Regions from separate parts of the Streptomyces sp. NPDC003327 genome, predicted to be linked through region 3. Evidence: riboswitches for the same ligand, from Rfam matches in the RefSeq annotation. Region 3 holds a riboswitch; each other region holds the start of a gene.
What was found. Region 3 has a riboswitch for cobalamin ahead of ACWDVG_RS01725 (cobalamin biosynthesis protein). Riboswitches for the same ligand answer to the same signal wherever they lie in the genome.
Positions count from the first base shown of each region.

Region 1: it holds a riboswitch for cobalamin, as region 3 does, so the genes downstream of both, ACWDVG_RS21980 (energy-coupling factor ABC transporter permease) here and ACWDVG_RS01725 (cobalamin biosynthesis protein) in region 3, are expected to answer to the same signal.
Region 2: it holds a riboswitch for cobalamin, as region 3 does, so the genes downstream of both, ACWDVG_RS28660 (ABC transporter substrate-binding protein) here and ACWDVG_RS01725 (cobalamin biosynthesis protein) in region 3, are expected to answer to the same signal.

Region 1 covers NZ_JBSFSA010000031.1:7,228-14,270, reverse strand. Annotated here, with positions in the region: gene ACWDVG_RS21995 (ATP-binding cassette domain-containing protein) at 184-1,026, opposite strand; gene cbiQ (cobalt ECF transporter T component CbiQ) at 1,023-1,772, opposite strand; gene ACWDVG_RS21985 (energy-coupling factor ABC transporter substrate-binding protein) at 1,777-2,241, opposite strand; gene ACWDVG_RS21980 (energy-coupling factor ABC transporter permease) at 2,241-2,936, opposite strand; cobalamin riboswitch at 2,966-3,173, opposite strand; gene ACWDVG_RS21975 (PTS-dependent dihydroxyacetone kinase phosphotransferase subunit DhaM) at 3,281-3,691, opposite strand; gene dhaL (dihydroxyacetone kinase subunit DhaL) at 3,688-4,353, opposite strand; gene dhaK (dihydroxyacetone kinase subunit DhaK) at 4,485-5,477, opposite strand; gene ACWDVG_RS21960 (MarR family winged helix-turn-helix transcriptional regulator) at 5,776-6,258, opposite strand; gene ACWDVG_RS21955 (PP2C family protein-serine/threonine phosphatase) at 6,402-7,043, shown strand, end outside.
Region 2 covers NZ_JBSFSA010000056.1:16,436-23,478, reverse strand. Annotated here, with positions in the region: gene ACWDVG_RS28675 (helix-turn-helix transcriptional regulator) at 1-120, opposite strand, end outside; gene ACWDVG_RS28670 (STAS domain-containing protein) at 253-636, shown strand; gene ACWDVG_RS28665 (SRPBCC family protein) at 832-1,365, shown strand; cobalamin riboswitch at 1,518-1,642, shown strand; gene ACWDVG_RS28660 (ABC transporter substrate-binding protein) at 1,821-2,837, shown strand; gene ACWDVG_RS28655 (FecCD family ABC transporter permease) at 2,834-3,940, shown strand; gene ACWDVG_RS28650 (ABC transporter ATP-binding protein) at 4,018-4,824, shown strand; gene ACWDVG_RS28645 (cold-shock protein) at 5,048-5,251, shown strand; gene ACWDVG_RS28640 (DEAD/DEAH box helicase) at 5,511-6,848, shown strand; gene ACWDVG_RS28635 (ArsR/SmtB family transcription factor) at 6,939-7,043, shown strand, end outside.
Region 3 covers NZ_JBSFSA010000002.1:11,563-18,605, reverse strand. Annotated here, with positions in the region: gene ACWDVG_RS01745 (cobyrinate a,c-diamide synthase) at 1-324, opposite strand, end outside; gene cobO (cob(I)yrinic acid a,c-diamide adenosyltransferase) at 318-926, opposite strand; gene ACWDVG_RS01735 (putative cobaltochelatase) at 926-3,019, opposite strand; gene ACWDVG_RS01730 (cobyric acid synthase) at 3,111-4,619, opposite strand; gene ACWDVG_RS01725 (cobalamin biosynthesis protein) at 4,616-5,590, opposite strand; cobalamin riboswitch at 5,624-5,768, opposite strand; gene ACWDVG_RS01720 (hypothetical protein) at 5,896-6,117, opposite strand; gene ACWDVG_RS01715 (anion permease) at 6,130-7,043, opposite strand, start outside.

The DNA.
Region 1 (7,043 bases), on a different contig from region 3:
CGCGCAGGGGTCGTCGCACCCTGTTGTAGGCGACGCGCCCCCGGTTCTGCAACTAGTTGCAGAAGGATCGGGGTGTGATGGTTACTACTCGGTAGAAGCGCCTCGGCGTCTTGACCGCACCCCGCCCCCTCGGCTGTCCCCGCCCCGACGGCTCACCGCCCCGCCCGCCGGCTGACCGCGGACTCACCCCACCCGGTCGAGCAGCCCGTCCAGCTCCTCCGGCGTCCGCGGCCCCGGCGCCCCCTCCGGCAGCAGCCCCCGCCCGCGCAACAGCCGGGCCACCGACACGGCCCACGGACGCCGCAGCCGCGCCGCGTCGAGCAGCGCGTCGTCGGCCAGCAGCTCCGCGACGGGACCCGTCCGCAGCCCCGCGGGGGAGAGCACCGCCGCCTCGTCCGCCCAGCGCAGTGCCAGGTCCACGTCATGGGTCGCCATCAGCACCGTCGTCCCCGCCGCCCGCAGCCGCTCCAGGGCGTCGAGCAGCCGCTCCTGCCCGTGCGGGTCGAGCCCGGCCGTCGGCTCGTCCATGATCAGCACCCGCGGCCGCATGGCCACCGCCCCCGCGATCGCCGCCCGCTTCCGCTGCCCGTACGACAGCAGGTGCGTCGGCCGGTCCGCGAGCGCCGTGATGTCCAGCGCCTCCAGCGCCTCCGCCACCCGGAGCCGTACCTCCTCCTCCGGCAGGCCCAGGTTCATCGGCCCGAAGGACACGTCCTGCGCCACCGAGGCCGCGAACAGCTGGTCGTCCGGATCCTGCACCACCAGCTGGACGGTGGTCCGCAGCCGCGTGAGGCCCTTCCGGTCGTACGCCACCTCCGCCCCGTCCAGGAGCAGCGCCCCGCTCCCGCACCGCAGCCCCCCGCTCAGCAGCCGCAGCAGCGTCGTCTTGCCGCTGCCGTTGCGGCCCAGCAGCGCCACCGCGCGCCCCCGCGTCACCGCGAAGTCCACGCCGGAGAGGACCGGGGGCCCGTCCTCGTACGCGAAGCCCGCCTTCACCAGCTCCACCACGGGGGTCGACGTCGTCACGGCAGGAACCTTTCCAGTACGAGGGTGAGGGCGACCAGCCCGCAGAGGAGCCCGGCGGTCGCCCCGAGGAACGGGCGCGACACGGCGGCCGGCGGGACGAGGACCCGCAGCGTCCCGTCGTATCCGCGCCCGGCGAGCCCCGTCTGCATCCGCTGGGCCCGGTCGAAGGCGCGGACGAAGGCCGTCGCGCCGAGTCCGGCCAGCGAGCGCCAGGCCGCCGCCCGGGTGGTGTGCCCGAGCCGCGCGGCCTGCGCCTGCCGGATCTTCGTCAGCGCGTCGAGGAGCAGGAAGATGATCCGGTACATCACCAGCGCCACGTCCACCACCGGCGCCGGCACCCCCGCCCGTACGAGCCGGGGCAGCACGTCGGAGACCGGCGTCGTGAACGCGAAGAGCAGCACGCCGAGCGAGGCCGACGCGGTCCGCAGCAGCAGCTCGCCCGCGTGCACCGGCCCGTCGGCGGCGAGGGCCACGAGCCCCCGGTCGCCGCCGACCTCGAAGAGCAGCGGCACCGCGCCCGTCACGCAGAACCCGAGCGGGATGCGGAAGGCCCGCCACAGCCCCCGGCCCGGCACGCCCGCCGGACCGAGGAGCACGGCCAGCGTGACCGCGGCGACGAGCACCGCGCCCGGCCAGGGCGGAAGACAGACGGCGCACAGGGTCAGCCCGAAGCCGAGCAGCGCCTTCTCGGCGGGATGGCGGCGGCGCCAGCGACTGCGGTGCGCCGCCGCGTCGATCGGCAGCACGGCGCTAGTCGCCGCGCCGCGCGAGGGACCCGTTCGGGCGGGGCCCGTCGGCGCGGGACCCGTCCGCGAGGGCCGCAGCGGTGCCGGGCGCGGGCTCCTCCGCCTTCTCCGCGTCCTGCGTGCCCTGCGCCTGCTCCGACCTCTCCCCCCGCTCCGCCTTCTCCGCCGCGCGCGCCTCGCCCTGCCTCCGGCCGCGCCGCAGCCCGAAGTAGTACGCGAGGACACCGGCGCCCAGTGCCGCCTGGAGCGAGAACAGCGCCGACTCGATCTCGCCGGACGGCGGCTCGTACAGCGGGCTGAACCAGGGCTCGTAGTCGGGCTGGAGCTCCGTGATCGCGGACTCCGCCTCCCCGTCCGCGCCCGCGAAGGGCTCCTCCTTGTGGTCGCCGAGGCCGAGGGCCAGCGGCAGGACCGCCAGCGCCGCCACGACGAGCAGCAGCAGACTGTTGATCTTCGCGTTCCGGCTCATCACGCCGTCGCCCCCTCGCGCTGCGCGGCGGCCGGCCGGGAGAGCACGCCCAGCCGGATCAGGTCACCCTTGCTGGACTGCGTGAGCAGCCGCATCACGAGCACCGTGAGCAGGCCCTCGCTCACGGCCAGCGGAATCTGCGTGAGCGCGAAGATGCCGCCGAACTTGGCGAGCGCGCCGAGGACGCCGCTGCCCGGGTCCGGGAACGCGAGCGCCAGCTGCACACTGGTCACGCAGTACGTCGAGAGGTCGGCGACGAACGCGCCGAAGAACACGCTCACCATCAGCGGCGCGCCGGTCCGGCGCAGCAGGGCGTACGTCCCGTACCCCGCCCAGGGCCCGACGATCGCCATCGAGAAGGCGTTGGCGCCCAGCGTCGTCAGACCGCCGTGGGCCAGCAGCAGCGCCTGGAAGAGGAGCGTGATCGTACCGAGTACCGCCATGATCGGCGGCCGGAACAGGATCGCGCCCAGCCCCGTCCCCGTCGGATGGGAACAACTTCCCGTCACCGAGGGCAGCTTGAGCGCGGACAGGACGAAGGTGAAGGCGCCGGAGGCGCCGAGCAGCAGGGTGGACTCGGGGTTCGAGCGGACTTCACGGGTCAGCGCGCGGACCCCGTGGACGACGAACGGCGCGGCCGCGACGCTCCAGGCGGCGGCGTGCACAGGGGGCAGATACCCCTCGGCTATATGCATGGTTGGGAGACCCTCTCCAGCACCTCGTGGATGGACAACGCACCTTGGCCGGTCTCCTGGCTGACGGTCATGCCGCCCGACTCCGCCTTCCCACCCCGCAGCGGTCTCCCGCGGCGGAGCAGTGGCTTCCCCTGAGGGACGGAGCCGGACCTCCCGATCACAGTGGCGAGGGCCGCACCGGTACTGCACCGGTTTCCCGAACACCAAGGCGGCATGACCCTAGTGCGTTGACCAGGTGCATCACAACACGGTCGCCACTCCGTGCGTTCCGTCACTCACGCGGCGCGGTCGCCCGGGGCGGCCCGACGGTGTCGCCGCAGCACGCCCCGGCCGCCGACGGGGGCTCATGCCTTCCGGTACGCGTACGCCTCCGAAGCCGCGGCCGCCACCGCGTCGAGGTCACCGCCCGCGCTCGCCGTCACCAGCGCGGCGACGGCTCCTTCCACGAACGGCGCGTCGACGAGCCGGGCGCCCTCGGGCAGCTCGTCGCCCTCCGCGAGCAGCGCCTTGACGGTCAGCACCGCACTGCCCAGATCGACCAGGAGCGCCACCCCTGCGCCCTCGTCTGCGGCCCTCACCGCCTCCGCGATCAGCTCCGCGCTCGTCCCCAGGCCCCCGTCCGGGAGCCCGCCCGCGGGCATGACCCGGGCCGTCTCCCCGCCACCCGCGAGCCCGCGGGCCAGCACCGCCACCGAAGCGGCGACCGCGGCGCTGTGCGAGACCAGGACGATGCCGACCCGCGGCGCGGCGCTCACGCCGAGCCCTCCGCGCCCGCCACGCCGCCGTCCGCCGCCTCGGCTGATACGGCCTCGGCCCGCGCGGCCTCCTCCAGGGCGGCCAGGAGCAGCGCCGAGGAGGCCGCCCCCGGATCCTGGTGCCCCACCGAACGCTCGCCGAGATAACTCGCCCTGCCCTTGCGGGCCCGCAGCGGTACGGTCCCCACGGCGCCCTCCGCGGCCGCCGCCCGCCCCGCGGCGAAGGACTCCCGCAGCCCCGCCACCCCCGGCACGAGCGCGTCCAGCATCGTCTTGTCACCGACCCGCGCACCGCCCAGTTGCGAAACGGCGGACACCCCGGCGTCCAGCGCCGCGGCGAGCTGCTCCCGCGTGACCCGGGCGTCCTCGCCCAGCGTCTTCCCGGCGCGGCGCAGCAGCGTCCCGTACAGCGGTCCCGACGCCCCGCCCACCGTGGAGATCAACTGCCTCCCGGCGGCCACGAGCACCGCCCCCGGGGTGCCCGGCGGTTCCTTCGCCAGGATCTCGGTCAGGGCCGCGAAGCCGCGCCGAAGATTGGCACCGTGGTCGGCGTCGCCGATCGCCGAGTCCAGCTCCGTGAGCCGGTCCGCCTCGCGGTCGACGCCGGCCGCCGCCGTGGTCAGCCAGCGCACCAGGAACTCCGCGCCGTAGGTCTCCGTCATCCGCTCGCCCTCTCCCGTCCGACTGCACTGCTCACCGACACCGACACCGACACCGACACCGACACCGACATCGGCACCGACATCGGCACCGACTCGGGCACCGTCGCCACCTGCGCCCCCTCGCGCCGCGGTCACCGACCCCAGCGCAGCGCGGGCGTCTCCACGGGCGCGTCCCAGAGCCGCAGCAGCTCCTCGTCCGCCTCGCACAGGGTGACCGAGCAGCCCGCCCTGTCCAGGGAGGTCACGTAGTTGCCGACGAGTGTGCGCGCGACCGGCACCCCGCGCTCGCCCAGCACCCGCGTCACCTCCGCCGTGAACCCGTACAGTTCGAGCAGCGGGGTGCCGCCCATCCCGTTCACCAGCGCGAGGACCGGCCCGGACGGCCGCAGGTCGTCGAGGACGGCGTCCACGGCGACGTCCGCGATCTCGCCCGAGGTCATCATCGGCCGCCGCTCGCGCCCCGGCTCGCCGTGGATGCCGATCCCCAACTCCAGTTCCCCGGGCGGCAGGTCGAAGGTCGGAGAGCCCTTCGCGGGCGTGGTGCAGGCGCTCAGCGCGACACCGAAGGAGCGGGACCGCTCGTTGACCCGGCGGGCGATCGCCTCGACGCGCTCCAGCGGCGCGCCCTCCTCGGCGGCGGCTCCGGCGATCTTCTCCACGAAGAGCGTCGCCCCGGTGCCACGCCGCCCCGCCGTGGAGAGGCTGTCCACCACGGCCACGTCGTCGTCGACGAGGACCCGGGCGACCTGGATGCCCTCGTCCTCCGCGAGCTCCGCCGCCATCTCGAAGTTCAGCACGTCACCGGTGTAGTTCTTGACGACGAACAGCACCCCGGCGCCGCTGTCGACCGCGGCCGCGGCCCGCACCATCTGGTCCGGTACGGGCGAGGTGAACACCTCGCCGGGACAGGCCGCCGCCAGCATCCCGGGCCCGACGAACCCGCCGTGCAGCGGCTCGTGCCCCGATCCGCCCCCGGAGACAAGCGCCACCTTTCCGGCCACCGGCGCGTCCCGCCGGACCACGACCCGCCGTTCGACGTCCACGGTGAGCCCGGGGTGCGCGGCGGCCATGCCGCGCAGGGCGTCGGCGACGACCGTCTCGGGAACATTGATCAGCATCCTCACGGATACCTCCTGGTGAGAGGAGCAGTCAGGCGGATCGATCGTCGCGCACGCGCGCCACCAGGCCATTATCGGCGCACGACCGCACGCGGGTACAGGTCGGAAGGGGCGGGGGAGGTGGCCGGGCCCCATCGGCTCACGGCGGGCGATCGGGGGTAGGAGGGCCGAGATGAGAGCCATCCACGAGATGGTTGTCGTTTGACAACTATGGCCGTGAGGCAACAAAGTATCCAGGTCGGACGCACGGGGAAGGACCAGGAATGCTCCGGTGGGCGGGGATCGCTCCGGGTGCTGGCGCCGTTCAGGCTGTCCAGCTGTCGGCGTCCAGGGGTTCGCCGTGTATCTGCGCCGCCGCGGTGGAGCAGAAGGCTTCCAGTCCCTCCAGGAGCGCGACGCGCTTGGTGGCGGGCATGTCCTCCAGCACCTTCTGCAGCTCCGTCTCCCGGCGGGCCCGCAGGTCGGCGAGAAAGGCGCGGCCGTGGCTGCTCAGGCGCAGGCGCACCTCGCGCCTGTCCTCCGCGCTCGCCACGCGCTCGATGAAACCCGCCGCGTGCAGTCGGTCGCAGAGGCGGCTGGTGGACGGCGCCGAGGACGCCATGCCTTCGGCGAGGGTGCGCAGGTTGATGCCCTCGTGGTGCTCGAGGATGTACAGCGCACGGAGCTGGGACGCGGAGGTGGGCGCGGTCGAGGCCCGGCCCCACACGACTTCCAGGAGCTCTGATGCCGTCGTGGTCACACGCGCGACCTCGTCGGGCTCGGGGCGGCGGAAGGCAGTCACGGTCACACTCTCGCAGGCACTGGGGTGCCTGTCAGCGTACTAGGCGTACGTACGGGTCAGACATGCCCGTGGGATCGTTGTGTCCCGTTTGAGGCCTGGCTCGTGGTCGAGAGGCGAGTCTCTGCGGAGAAAGATGGGTGTTATCCCTTATGGAAAGATTTGTGGCCGCTGAACGCGCTCTGCGGACAGCGGCTCCCCACGAGTTGCTCGATGCGGTTCGCGCGGTGCTGGTCGACCGGTACGGCGCGCGGGACGTGGAGCTGTTCATGGCCGACTACGGCCTGACGGTGCTTCAGCCGGTGTCGGTGCTGCCGCACACGCTGGAGCCGGTGTCGGTGCACAACAGTCCGGCCGGCCGCGCCTTCGGCTCGCAGGCGCCGTACCGGGAGAGCGCCGACGGCGGCCGAACCCGTCTGCACCTGCCGGTCAGCGTGCGGGGGGACCGGCTCGGGGTGCTGTCGATGACCTTCCCCGACGGCGAGACCGCGGGGAGGTGGGAGACCGAACTCGCGGCGATCGCGGACGTGCTGGGGCACGAGGTGGTGGTGGCCGAGCGCGACACCGACCTCTACCTCCAGGCGAGGCGCAAGGACCGGCTCACGCTGGCAGCGGAGATGCAGTGGCAGCTGTTGCCCGGCCGTTCCTGCTCGCGCCCCGAGTACGACCTCGGAGCCCAGCTGGAGCCGGCGTACGCGATCTTCGGTGACAACTTCGACTGGTCGGCCAGCGCCGACCGTCTGGTGCTGTACGTCACCAACGGCATGGGGGAGGGGATAGAGGCGGCCCTGCTG
Region 2 (7,043 bases), on a different contig from region 3:
GATGCCGCACTGCGCCGCGACCTCGCGCAGGCGTATGTCCGGGTCGCGGGCGATCGCCAGCAGGACCCGGGCATGGTTCGTGAGGAACGTCCACCCCTGACCGTCTCCACCGATTCCCATGAAGGCGGTGTTCCCGGGTTTTCGGCGCCCTATGCGAAGTGTTTTTCAGGTAAATACTGACGCATATGCCCCTCCGGGGAGACCCGGATCGGGGTGTCCCCCATGCCCAGCACCGCCCGTCGAGGAGGAGTCGTGACAGTGCTCCCGAACCCGCAGGCGCCCACGCCACCGCAGGTCCCGGACCCCTGCCCGACAGGCATCCACGTCCTCAGTACGCCCGGGACGACCGTCGTCCGCCTCTCCGGGGACATCGACCTCGACCGGGCCGCCGACCTGGACACGGCCCTCGTGCACGCCCTCGCCGAGTGCGAGGACGGCGCCGGGCTCGCACTCGACATGTCCGAGGTCACCTTCTGCGACTCCACCGGCCTCAACGTCCTGCTCCGCGTCCGCCACGAGGCCCTCGCCGAGCACCGGCCCGTCACGATCGTCGCGGCCGGCGGCCGGGTCGCCCGTCTCCTGGACATCACCGGTACGGGCAGCCTCTTCGGCTACCCCCCTCCCCTCCCCGCTTAAGCCCTCGCGCGTCGCGACGAGAGCGGGGTCGCTCCTCCACTCCCGACGGCCCACGCGCAAACGGCCCACGCGCAAAAGGCCCACGCTGTGATCCATCTCAAAGCGTGCGCAGGCGCGTTGGGGCGCCCCGGCCGACTAGCGTGCCGAACCGGACGCCGCGCCGTGCGGGGCGGTGCCACCGACGGAGGGGACGGCATGGACGACATCACCGGCGCGCCGGAAGTGCGGTGCGAGACGCTCGTACGGGCAGGGTGGCAGCGGCTCTGGGAACTCGTGACCGACATCGGGCTGCCCGCCCGGCTGAGCCCCGAACTCCAGCGGGTCGCCTGGCTCGACAGCGCGCGGGAGCCCGCCGTCGGCGCCTGCTTCGAGGGTTTCAACCGGCACTCCCTGGTCGGCGAGTGGCGCACCGTCTCCCGGGTCGTGGAGCTGGACGAACCGCGGACCTTCGCCTGGGCGGTCGTGGACGCCGACGGCCGCTTCGGCGAACCGAACACCGACCCCGCGCGGGCCCTCGCCTCCTGGCGCTTCGACCTGCGGGAGGACGGCGACGGAGTGCTCCTGAGCCACACGGTCCGCGTCGGACCGGGCCGCAGCGGCCTCACGCTGGCGATCGAACGCGCCCCCGAGCGGCGGGACGAGATCGTCGCCTACCGGGTCAAGGAACTGCGCGCCGGAATGGAGGCCACGCTCGACGGCATCAGGCAGCTGGCGGAGACACCCGCCTGAAACACCCGCCTGAGACACCCCCTCGTCCCTCGCCGCGCTGCTCCGCGGCGCCCGGGCCGACCGGCGGAAGGGGCATGGCCCTGTGGTAACTTGCCCGGGCCAGTCGTACCTCTGTACGGACCGCTGCGAGAGCCGCGGTCCGCACACGGGTCAGGGAATCCGGTGGGAATCCGGAACTGACGCGCAGCGGTGAGGGTGACGGGCGGAGCATCGGCCACTGGGGGCACGACGGACCCGGGAAGGCGCTTCGTCCGGACGACCCCGAGTCCGAAGACCTGCTGGCGGCCCCGGCGTCGTCTCGTCGTCCGGGGAGCACCGTACGACAGGCTCCGCGTATGAGCCGTGGACGCAGAGGACGCTCCGTGCCGCTCGCACACCCCTCCCGCACGACCCGTGCCCCCTTCCTTCCCCCTGCCCGTGCTCGTGGCCGCCGTGGCCGGGCCCGGACCGCGGCGCTGCTCCTCACCGGAGTCCTGCTCGCCACCGGATGCGGGGGAGGGGGAGCCTCACCGGCACCGGACCACCGGGCCGAGGGGCCCGCGGCCTCCGGATACCCCGTCACCCTCGACAACTGCGGGCAGCGCGTGCGGATCGACCGTGCGCCGCAGCGGGCCGTCGCCCTCGACCAGGGGTCGGCGGAGATCCTGCTCTCGCTCGGCCTCGCGGACCGCATGGTCGGCACGGCCACCTGGACCGACCCCGTCCTGAAGGGCCTGGAAAAGGCGAACGCCGGAGTTCCCCGGCTCGCCGACCGCTACCCGTCCTTCGAGAAGGTCCTCGACACCGAGCCCGACTTCGCCACCGCCTCCTTCCTCTACACCCTCGGCAAGGGCGGGGTGGCGCCCCGCGAGCAGTTCGAGAAACTCGGCGTCCCCACCTACCTCTCGCCCACCGACTGCGTCGGCAAGGACAACAGCGGCGACGGCGACGGCGTCCGCACCCGCCCGCTCACCATGGAGACGGTGTACGGCGAAATCCGCGACCTGGCCCGGGTGTTCGGCGTCCCGGAGCGCGGTGAGCGGCTCGTCGCCCAGCTCAGGGCCCGCGTCGCGAAGGCCACGGCGGGCGCCGACTTCGGCAACGCGTCCGTCCTGTACTGGTTCTCCGACGCCGAGGCGCCCTACATGGCCGGCTGCTGCGGTGCGCCGGGCATCGTCACGGGGGCCCTCGGCATCAGGAACGTCTTCGACGACACCCGCGAGGAGTGGCCCCGGATCAACTGGGAGACCGTCGCGGACCGGGACCCGGACGTCCTCGTCATCGGCGACCTCACGCGCAGGGCGCAGTCGGGCGAGAGCGCCGCGAAGAAGATCGCGTTCCTGGAGTCCCACCCCGTCACCCGGAACATGACGGCGGTACGGAACAAGCGGTACGTGCTCCTCAGCGGCCAGGCCCTCAACCCGACCCTCCGCACCGTCGAGGGCATCGAGAAGGTGGCGGCCGCGCTGCGCTCGTACGGGCTCGGCGCGTGACCACCACGCTCGGCCCCGACTCCGGCCCTGGCCCTGGCCCCGAGCCCGATCGCCGCCCCGGCCCCGGCCCGCGCGGGGTCGGCCTCGGGCTCGGCGTCCTCGGCGGGGTCGTGCTCCTCTGCGCCTCCGTCGCGGGGGCGATCACCTTCGGCCCCGCGGACATCCGGGTCGGCGACGTCTGGTCCACGGTCGCCGCCCACCTGGGCGGGGACGTCTCCGGCCTCTCCCCGATCCGGGACGGCATCGTCTGGAACCTCCGCCTGCCCCGCACCCTCCTCGCGGCCGTGTGCGGCGCGGGGCTTGCCGTCTGCGGGGTGGTGCTGCAGTCCCTGCTGCGCAACCCGCTCGCCGACCCGTTCGTCCTCGGCGTCTCCTCCGGGGCCTCGACCGGCGCGGTCGCCGTCGTCGTCCTCGGCGTCGGCGGGGGAGTCGTCTCGGTCACCGGAGGCGCCTTCGCCGGGGCGGTCTGCTCCTTCGCCCTCGTCCTGCTGCTCAGCCACACCCTCGGCGGGTCGGCGGACCGGGTCGTCCTCGCCGGCGTCGCGGCCATGCAGCTGTTCTCCGCCCTCACCTCCTTCGTCGTGATGACGGCCGCCGACGCGGAGACCACCCGGGGGGTGCTCTTCTGGCTGCTCGGTTCGCTCGCCGGGGCCGACTGGACCGACGTGGCCGTGTGCGGGGCGGTGCTGGCCGCGGCCGTGCTGGTCTGCGGCGGCTGCGCGAGGACCCTGGACGCCTTCGCCTTCGGCGAGGAGGCGGCGGCCGCGCTCGGCGTCTCCGTGGCCAGGACCCGCCTCGTCCTGCTCTCCGTCACCGCCCTGCTCACCGCCGCCCTGGTCTCCTCCGCGGGAGCCATCGGCTTCGTTGGGCTCGTCCTGCCGCACGCCGTCCGCGCCCTCGTCGGCCCCGGCCACACCCGGCTGCTGCCCGTGACCGCCCTCGCCGGAGCCGTCTTCCTCGTCTGGGCGGACACCCTCGCGCGTACGGTCCTCGACCCCCAGGAGGTCCCGGTGGGCGTGGTGACCTCCCTCGTCGGCGTACCGGCGTTCGTCCTCGTCCTCTACCGCACCCGCAGCGCCGGGGGCACCGGGAGCACCCCGTGACCGCGACCCCCGCACCCCACGGCACGGCACCCGGGGCGCCGCCGGAAGGCCCCGTGGCCGGACCCTCGCACGGGCCCGTGGCCGGACCGGGGGTCGGGCTGCGCGCCGAGCGCGTCTCCCGTACGGCGGGGGGCGCCCTCGTCCTCGACGGCGTGAGCCTCGCCCCCCGGCCGGGCACCGTCACCGGTCTCCTCGGCCCCAACGGCTCGGGCAAGTCCACGCTGCTGCGCCTCCTGGCCGGGGTCTCCGCCCCGGACACCGGCGTCGTGACCCTCGACGGCGACCCGATGCGTACGATCCCGCGCCGCGCGGTCGCCCAGCGGCTCGCCACCGTCGAGCAGCACGCCGACACGCAGGTCGACCTCACCGTCGCCGACATCGTCCGGCTCGGCCGCGTCCCCCACCGCCGCGCCTGGTCGGGGCCCTCCGCGGCCGACGCGGCCGCCGTCCGCTCCGCCCTCGCGCGCACCGGACTGACCGACCGGGCCCACCGGAACTGGCGCACGCTCTCCGGCGGCGAACGCCAGCGCGTCCAGATCGCCCGCGCCCTCGCACAGGAACCGCGCGAGCTGCTCCTCGACGAGCCCACCAACCACCTCGACATCCAGCACCAGTTGGAACTCCTGTCCCTGATCGCCGGCCTGCGGCTGACCACCGTCGTCGCCCTGCACGACCTCAACCTCGCCGCCCTCCACTGCGCACGGCTCGTCGTCCTGAAGGAGGGCCGGGTGGTGGCCGCGGGCGAACCCCACGAGGTGCTCACCGAGGAGCTGATCGCCGACGTCTACGGAGTCCGTGCCGCCGTGACCAGGCCCGGCCCCGACGGGCGTCCCCACGTGCGATTCCTCGGCACTCTGCACCCCGCCCCGGGCCCCGCCGCGTGACGACGACGCGCCCGGAGTGCGAGTGCGCTTTCGTGCAGCGCGTCGGCACGGTACAGTCGAAGGAGTTGCAGTTGTGGTTCCCATAGACTTCAAGTGCTCGGGCGACGTGACGTTGCCGGGCACTTTTTGTTTTTTCGGTGTTTTCCGGACGGGGCAATCATCGCGGCGACGCCGGAGCGCACACGGTGTGCGGTCCGGGCACTGCCCCGAAGGAGATTTTGGTATGGCTACCGGCACCGTGAAGTGGTTCAACTCGGAAAAGGGCTTCGGCTTCATCGAGCAGGAGGGTGGCGGCCCGGACGTCTTCGCCCACTACTCCAACATCGCGACCTCCGGCTTCCGTGAGCTGCAGGAGGGCCAGAAGGTGACCTTCGACGTCACGCAGGGCCAGAAGGGCCCGCAGGCGGAGAACATCCTTCCCGCCTGACGTCGCACGTCCGTCGCGGCCGACGCCCCCGCCCCCAGGGCGGGGGCGTCGGCCGTCGCCGTCGTACCGCAGCCCCGCCGAGGAAGGCCGCCCTCTCATGACCCGCTCCGACCACTCCGGTCACACGGACCGCTCCGACCTCCCCGGCGCCGCGGACGCCCAGGACGACTCGGACCGCTCCGACCGCCCGGACGCGTCGTCCGGTGCTCCCGCGCTCCCCGCGACGGAGGACTTCGCCGCGACGGAGGGCTCCGCCGTGATGCAGGGCTTCGCCGCGATGGGGCTGCCCGACGCGGTGCTGCGCACGCTGACCGACCAGGGCGTCACCACCCCCTTTCCGATCCAGGCCGCCACCCTCCCGGCCGCCCTCGCCGGCCGGGACGTCCTCGGCCGCGGCCGCACCGGCTCCGGCAAGACGCTCGCCTTCGGCCTCGCGCTCCTCGCCCGTACGGCGGGCCGCCGCGCCGACGCCAAGCGCCCGCTCGCCCTGGTGCTCGTCCCCACCCGGGAACTCGCCCAGCAGGTGACCGACGCCCTCACCCCGTACGCGGACGCGCTGCGGCTCCGCCTCGCCACCGTCGTCGGCGGCATGTCCATCGGCCGTCAGGCCGCCGCCCTGCGCGACGGCGCCGAGGTCGTCGTCGCCACCCCGGGCCGCCTGATGGACCTCGTCGAGCGCAAGGACTGCCGCCTCGACCGGGTCGGCGTCACCGTCCTCGACGAGGCCGACCAGATGGCCGACATGGGCTTCCTGCCCCAGGTCACGGAGCTCCTCGACGCGGTGCGCCCGGACGGCCAGCGGCTGCTGTTCTCGGCCACCCTCGACGAGGACGTCGACCAGCTCGTCGACCGTTACCTCCAGGACCCGACGGTCCACTCGGTCGACCCTCCCGCCGGTGCCGTCACCACCATGGAGCACCACGTGCTCCATGTGCACGGACCCGACAAGTTCGCCACCGCCACGGAGATCGCCGCCCGGGACGGGCGGGTGATCATGTTCCTGCACACCAAGCACGCGGTCGACCGGTTCACCCGGCACCTCCAGGGCAGCGGCGTGCGCGCGGCGGCGCTGCACGGCGGGAAGTCCCAGCCGCAGCGCACCCACACCCTGGAGCGGTTCAGGACCGGGGCCGTGCCCGTCCTCGTCGCCACGAACGTCGCCGCCCGCGGCATCCACGTCGACGACCTCGACCTCGTCGTGAACGTCGACCCGCCCGCCGACGCCAAGGACTACCTGCACCGCGGCGGCCGTACCGCCCGTGCGGGCGCCTCCGGCAGCGTCGTCACCCTCGTCCTTCCCGAGGAGCGCAAGGACGTGGCGCTCCTCATGGCCGAGGCCGGCATCCGGCCCCGGGTCACCCGCGTCCGTTCCGGCGAGGCCGAGCTGAGCCGCATCACCGGCGCCAAGGCCCCGTCCGGCGTCCCCGTCGACGGCGCCCAGGCCGCCGAGCGCCCGCAGAAGGGCGCGGCCGCCTTCCGCGGCATGGGTACGGTTCCGGGTCGTCCCGGCCGCGCGAAGAACGAGTCCCGCAAGTCCGCCGAGTCCCGCCGCCTGGCGGAGGCCCGCCGCGCGGCCCGCGTCCGCCGGGGGTCGTAGGAGGGCCTGCCCCGGCGCCTCGTCCCGCGTCCGGGCGGTTCCCGGACGGAGCCGGGCGGGCGCGGCGGCGCGCTTGTCTACGATGGCGCCATGTCGGACCGCGAACCAGCCCCACCCGCGCCCCGTGCGCACCAGCGGACGCCCGGCGCCGCCGAGCTCTCGGCGGCGGCGGAGGTGTTCGCGCTCCTGTCCGAC
Region 3 (7,043 bases):
CACCTGCGCGGTGGAGGCCAGCTCGCCCTGGTCGGCGGCCCCGTCGTACAGGCCCATCACCCCCTCGACCACGGCCAGGTCGCAGCCGCGCGACCCGTGCGCGAAGAGCGGCGCGACCAGCCCCGTACCGCACATGAACGCGTCGAGGTTGCGTCCCGGGCGGCCGGTGGCGAGCGCGTGGTAGCCCGGGTCGATGTAGTCCGGGCCGACCTTGTGCGGCGAGACGGCCAGACCGCGGCCGGCGAACGCGGCCATCAGGCCGGTCGCGACCGTGGTCTTGCCCGCACCCGAGGACGGGGCGGCGATGACGAGACGGGCTACCACTCGATGCCCCGCTGGCCCTTCTGACCCGCGTCCATCGGGTGCTTCACCTTCGACATGTCGGTCACCAGGTCCGCGAAGTCCAGCAGTTCCTGCGGGGCGTTGCGGCCGGTGATGACGACGTGCTGCTGCCCGGGCCGGTCCCGCAGCACCTCGACGACCTCCTTGACGTCGATCCAGCCCCAGTGCAGCAGGTACGCGAACTCGTCGAGGACGTAGAACTTGTACCGCTCCTCCGCGAGGTCCCGCTTGACCTGCTCCCAGCCCTCGCGCGCCTTGTCCTCGTGCGACTGCTCGCCCTCGGCGACCTCGCGCTGGATCCAGGACCAGCCCTCGCCCATCTTGTTCCAGGTGACGGTGCCGCCCTTGCCGGTCTCGCCGAGCGCCTTGAGGGCGTTCTCCTCGCCGACCCGCCACTTGGCGGACTTGACGAACTGGAACACCCCGATCGGCCAGCCCTGGTTCCAGGCGCGCAGCGCCATGCCGAAGGCGGCCGTCGACTTCCCCTTGCCGACGCCGGTGTGCACCATCACCAGTGCGCGGTTGCGGCGCTGACGGGTGGTGAGGCCGTCGTCGGGTACGACGGTCGGCTGTCCCTGCGGCATTACGCGGCCCTCCTGGGAGCGTTGGTGGCGTTCTCTGTCTGTACGGTCCTGACCAGCCCGGCGATCGAGTCGGCGCGCAGCTCGTCCAGGGTCACGGCGGTGCCGCCGAGGTCACGGGCCAACTGCCCGGCGAGCCCGAGCCGTACGGGGCCCGACTCGCAGTCCACGACGACGCTCGCCGTGCCCTCGGCGGCGTGCAGCCGGGCCGCGCGGGCGGCGAGCGCCACAGGATCGGCACCGCCGCCGGTGGCCCGCCCGTCGGTCACGACGACGAGCAGGGGACGGCGCGAGGGGTCCCGCAGGCGCTCCACCCGCAGCACGTCGTGGGCCCTGAGCAGCCCGGCCGACAGCGGTGTGCGCCCCCCGGTCGGCAGCTGCTCCAGACGGGCGGCCGCCGCGTCCACGGACGAGGTCGGCGGCAGTGCCAGCTCGGCGTCCCGGCCGCGGAAGGTGACCAGACCGACCTTGTCGCGCCGCTGGTAGGCGTCGAGCAGCAGCGAGAGCACCGCGCCCTTCACGGCGCTCATCCGCCGCCGGGCGGCCATCGACCCGGAGGCGTCGACCACGAAGAGGACGAGGTTCCCCTCGCGGCCCTCCCGGGTCGCCTGCCGCAGGTCGTCGCGGCGCACGACCAGGCCGGGCCCGGACCGCCCGCGCGCCTTCTGGTGCGGGGCGGCGGCCCGCACGGTCGCCGCCAGGTGCAGCTTCGTCAGCGCCCCCCGCGGCCGGGTCGACCCGGTGGTCCTGCCGTGCTCGGTACGGGCCCGGGAGCGGCGCCCGGCCGCGCCCTCGCCGAGTCCCGGCACGCTCAGCACCTTCGTGCGGAACGGCTCGGCGGCACCCACGGCGGCGCGCTCACCGGCGCCGGGGCCCTGCGGGGCGCTCGCCCGCGCGGGCGCGTCCTCCGGCTTCCCTTCGGTCTCGGGAGCCCCTTCGGTCTCGGGCGCGGGCGCCTCGCCGCCCTGCGGCGGGACGCCCCCGCCGTCCGGACCGCCCCCCGGACCGCCGTCGCCGGGACCGCCGTTGTCCGGACCGCCGTCGCCGGGGCCGTCCGGCTCCGGGTCCTCGTCCGGCTCCTCGCCCTTGAACTGCTCCAGGGTCTCGTCGAGCTTGTCCTCGTCGAGGCCCGGCGCGTCGAAGGGGTTGCGCCGCCGCCGGTGCGGCAGCGCGAGCAGCGCGGCCTGCCGCACGTCCTCCGAGGTCACCTCGGTCCGGCCCGCCCACGCCGCGAGCGCGGTCGCGGTCCGGGCCATCACGATGTCGGCGCGCATGCCGTCCACCTCGAACGCGGCGCAGGTCGCGGCGATCTGGAGCAGCGCGGCGTCCCCGAGGACCACCTCCGGCAGCAGGGCGCGCGCGGCGACGATCCGCGCCCGCAGCGCGGTCTCCTCGCCCGCCCAGCGCGCGGCGAACGCGGCCGGGTCGTCCTCGAAGGCGAGCCGCCGCCGGACGACCTCGACCCGCTGCTCGGGCACGCGGGAGGCCGCGACCTCCACCGTGAGGCCGAACCGGTCGAGCAACTGCGGCCGCAGCTCGCCCTCTTCGGGGTTCATGGTCCCGACGAGCAGGAACCGTGCCGCGTGCCGCACGGAGACGCCCTCGCGCTCCACGTGGGAGGCGCCCATGGCGGCGGCGTCGAGCAGATGGTCGATCAGGTGGTCGCTGAGGAGGTTGACCTCGTCGACGTAGAGGATGCCCCGGTGCGCGGCGGCCAGGAGCCCCGGCTCGAAGGCCTTCACGCCGTCGGCGAGCGCCTTCTCGATGTCGAGCGCGCCGACCAGCCGGTCCTCGGACGCGCCGACGGGCAGCTCGACCATCCGCGCGGGCCGCGCGGACGCCCCGGCCCCCCGGTCGTGCGGCCCGTCCGGGCAGCCGGGGTCGGGCGACGCCGGGTCGCAGCTGAACCGGCACCCGGGGACGACCGGGACCTCGGGAAGCAGCTCGGCGAGCGCCCGGACGGCCGTGGACTTCGCGGTTCCCTTCTCGCCGCGCACGAGGACGCCGCCCACCGCCGGGCTGACGGCGTTCAGCAGCAGCGCGAGCCGCAGGTCGTCCATGCCGACGACGGCGGTGAACGGGTAGCGGGTGCTCATCGGAGGGTGGCTCCTTCGGGTCGCGACGACGCGGAAAAGATCAGCGGGAGGTGGGCGGCGGCCGTGCGGCGCCCCGGGCCCCGGCCCGTGCTCACGGCGCACCCGGCGGGACGAACGGCAGCCCCGCCGGCGCGCCCTCCTCGATCAGCCGCAGCAGCGCGCCCGTGTCGGCGTGCTCCTCGATCAGGTCGCCGAGCCGGTCCAGCTGCTCCTCGCGCAGGGTCCCGAACGACGTGTCCGGCGCCGGCACGAACCGCCGCCCCGCCGCCGCCGCGACCTCCCGCAGGAACGCCCGGCGGAATCCGTCGCTCTCCAGGGAGCCGTGCCAGTGCGTGCCCCAGACGGCGCCGACCCGGCACCCGTCGAGGAACGGCTCCCCGCCGTCGACGGTGGCGACGCCGTGGTGGATCTCGTACCCCTCGACCCGCTCGCCGAGCGCCTCGCCCACCGGCCGCGCGAGGGTCTTCTCGCGGGCGAACCGGACGCGCACGGGCAGCAGCCCGAGCCCGTCGACGGCGCCCGCCCGCGACTCGACCTCGTCCTCGATGTGCTCGCCGAGGACCTGGAAGCCGCCGCAGACGCCGAGCACCGGCCGCCCCTCGGCGGCGCGCCGGACGAGCGCGTCGGCGAGCCCCCGCTCCCGCAGCCAGGCCAGCGCCTTCACCGTCCCGCGGGTGCCGGGGACGACGACGAGGTCCGCGTCGACGAGTTCCTCGGCCCGGTCCACGAACCGGACGACGACGCCCGGCTCGGCGGCCAGCGCGTCCACGTCGGTGAAGTTCGACATCAGCGGTACGGCGCAGACGGCGACCCGCAGCACGTCCTCGCCGACCGGCGGCGCGACGACCGACTCGCGGACGGCGCCGCGCAGGGAGACCCGCAGGCCGTCCTCCTCGTCGATGCCGAGGCCGTGCGCGTACGGCAGCACGCCGAGCGTCCGGCGCCCGGTCAGCCCGTGCAGCATGTCGAGGCCCGGTTCGAGGAGGGTCACGTCACCGCGGAACTTGTTGACGAGGTAGCCCGCCACCAGCGACTGGTCCTCGGGGCCGAGGAGCGCCGTCGTGCCGAAGAACTGGGCGAAGACCCCGCCCCGGTCGATGTCCCCGACGACGACCACGGGCAGCCGCGCGGCCCGCGCGATCCCCATGTTCACGATGTCGGTGCGCCGCAGGTTGATCTCGGCCGGGCTGCCGGCGCCCTCGCAGATGACGGCGTCGTGCGTGGCCCGCAGCTCCTCCAGGCAGGCCAGGACCGGCTCAAACAGCTCCTGCTGCCGCCCGCCGTGGTAGCCGCGGGCGCTCAGCTCGCCGACCGGCTTGCCCATCAGGACGACCTGGCTCGACCGGTCGCTGCCCGGCTTCAGCAGGACCGGGTTCATCAGCGCGGTCGGTTCCACCCGCGCGGCCTGCGCCTGCATGGCCTGGGCGCGGCCGATCTCGGCGCCCTCGCGAGTGACGAAGGAGTTGAGGGACATGTTCTGTCCCTTGAACGGCGCCACCTTCAGGCCCTTGCGGACCAGCCAGCGGCAGATCCCGGCCGTCACGACGCTCTTGCCCGCGTCCGACGTGGTGCCGGCGACGAGCAGCCCCCCACCCCTCACTTGGTCCTCCGCTTCAGTGCGTCCGCGATCAGCCGGCCGCCCACGCAGGCGGCCAGGGTCAGTCCGGTGACCCGGCGGGAGAGCCGGACCGCCCGTTCGATGTCGGCGACCTCGACGGGCCGCCCCTCCCCGTTGAGGACGGGCCGGTGCTCGACCCGGCCGCCGTACGAGAGGGTCCCCCCGAGCCGTACGCCGAGCGCCCCCGCGAAGGAGGCCTCGACGGGTCCCGCGTTGGGGCTGGGGTGCCGGGCCGCGTCGGCCCGCCAGGCCCGCACGGCCCCGCGCGGGTTCCCCCCGGCCGCCGCGGCGAGCACGGCGGTCAGCCGGGCGCCGGGCCAGCCGGCCACGTCGTCGAGGCGGGCGGAGGCCCAGCCGAAGCGGCGGTGGCGGGGCGACCTGTGCCCGACCATGGCGTCGAGGGTGTTGACGGCCCGGAAGCCGACGAGCCCCGGCACGCCCGCGACGGCCCCCCAGAAGAGGGCGCCGACGACGGCGTCGGAGGTGTTCTCGGCGACCGATTCGACGACGGCCCGGGCCATCGCGGGGCCGTCGAGGGAGTGCGGGTCGCGCCCGCACAGGTGGGGCAGCCGTTCCCGGGCCACCTCCAGGTCGCCGGCGGCGAGCGCCCCGCCGACGGCGCGGGCCTCCCGGCCCAGGGTCGTACCGCCGACGACGGCCCACACGGAGGCGGCGGTCAGGGCGGTGGAGGCGAGGCGGCTGCTCCGTACGGCGCGGGCGGCGAGGGCGCCCGCGGCGACGGTCGTACCGGCGCAGACGGCGGTGTGGAGGGCGCCCCGGCCCCGGTGGTCGCGCCAGATGGCCTGTTCGACGGCGCCGGCGGCGCGGCCGAAGGCGGCGACGGGGTGGCCGCGGCGGGGGTCGCCGAGGAGCAGGTCGACGGCGAGGCCGGCGGCCGCTCCGTACGCGAAGACACCGGTGGCTCTCGAAACGCTGCGGCTGCGGCCGGGCATGCGCTTGTCCTCACTCAGGGTCCGCGCCCTGGATCGACGTGACCGGCGGCGAGAGTTCCTGGCTCCCGGACCCCTGGCGGGGGCCGGTCACAGTGGCGGGACCGCGCCGGAATCGCACCGGACTTCCTCTTCCTTGCCGCCGTAATGGCCCCGGCAGTCCACCACGCGCCGAGAACAACCGTCAACTCACCTTGACCTGCGGGGGGTCACTGTGCGGAGCGCCACAGACACGGCGACGGGGCGGCCCGCACCCTGAGGTGCGGACCGCCCCGCCGGTCACGTGCGGACTGTCGGCCCGGGGGCCGTCAGGCGACGATCAGGTAGATGCCGTAGGCCACGGCCGCCGCGCACAGGGTGAAGCAGGCGTAGGCGCCGGTGCGGGCCAGGGCGGCGGAGCCGCCCTGGGCGGCGGCCTCCTCCTGCTTGCCGAGGCCGATGATGCCGAGGGTGAAGAGGCCCACGAGGGCGACGGTCGCCACGAGGCTGACTCCGAAGACGGAGCCGAGAGCTGCCCAGTCGATCTTCATGTCGTTCGTTCCTTACACCGCTGCGGCGGGGGCCGGGGGAGCGGCCGGGTCCGTGGGAGCCGGCGCCGGGATGGTGGTCTTGAGGTCCTCGTCCGCGACGGCGGCGACGGTGCCGGCCGGCGGCGGGGTGACGGCCGCGATGGCGGTGGTCACGACGCCCGCGGGCTCGTCGTCGCCGGACTCGACGTCGTTGACGTTGGTGTGGTCGACCACCTGGCGGCGGGAGATCAGCCAGATGGCCACGCAGGAGGCGACGAGGAAGGCCGCGACCGTGTAGACGCCCCAGTCGCCCTGGCGGGCGACGAACTCGGCGCCCGCGCCGACGAGGCCGGCGGCCGGCAGGGTCAGGCCCCACGCGACGAACATGCGGGTGGCGGTCGACCAGCGGACGACTCCGCCCTTGCGGCCGAGGCCCGCGCCCATGACGCCGCCGGAGCAGACGTGCGTGGTCGAGAGGGAGTAGCCCAGGTGCGAGGAGGCCAGGATGACCGTGGCGGCGCTGGTCTGCGCGGCGAAGCCCTGCTGCGGCTGGAGGTCGGTGAGGCCCTTGCCCATGGTGCGGATGATGCGCCAGCCGCCGAGGTAGGTGCCGAGCGCGATCGCCAGGCCGGCGGAGACGATGACCCACAGGGGCGGGTTCGAGCCGGGGGCGATGGCGCCGCCTGCGACCAGGGCGAGGGTGATGATGCCCATGGTCTTCTGGGCGTCGTTGGTGCCGTGGGCGAGCGAGACGAGACCGGCGGAGGCGATCTGGCCGGCCCGGTAGCCCTTCTCCGACGTCTTGGCGTTCACGTTCCGGTCGAGGCGGTACGTGAGGCGGGAGGCGAGCATCGCGGCCGCGCCGGCGACGATCGGGGCGGCGACCGCCGGGATGAGGACCTTGGTGACGACGACACCGCCGTTGACGCCGCTGACGCCGATCGAGG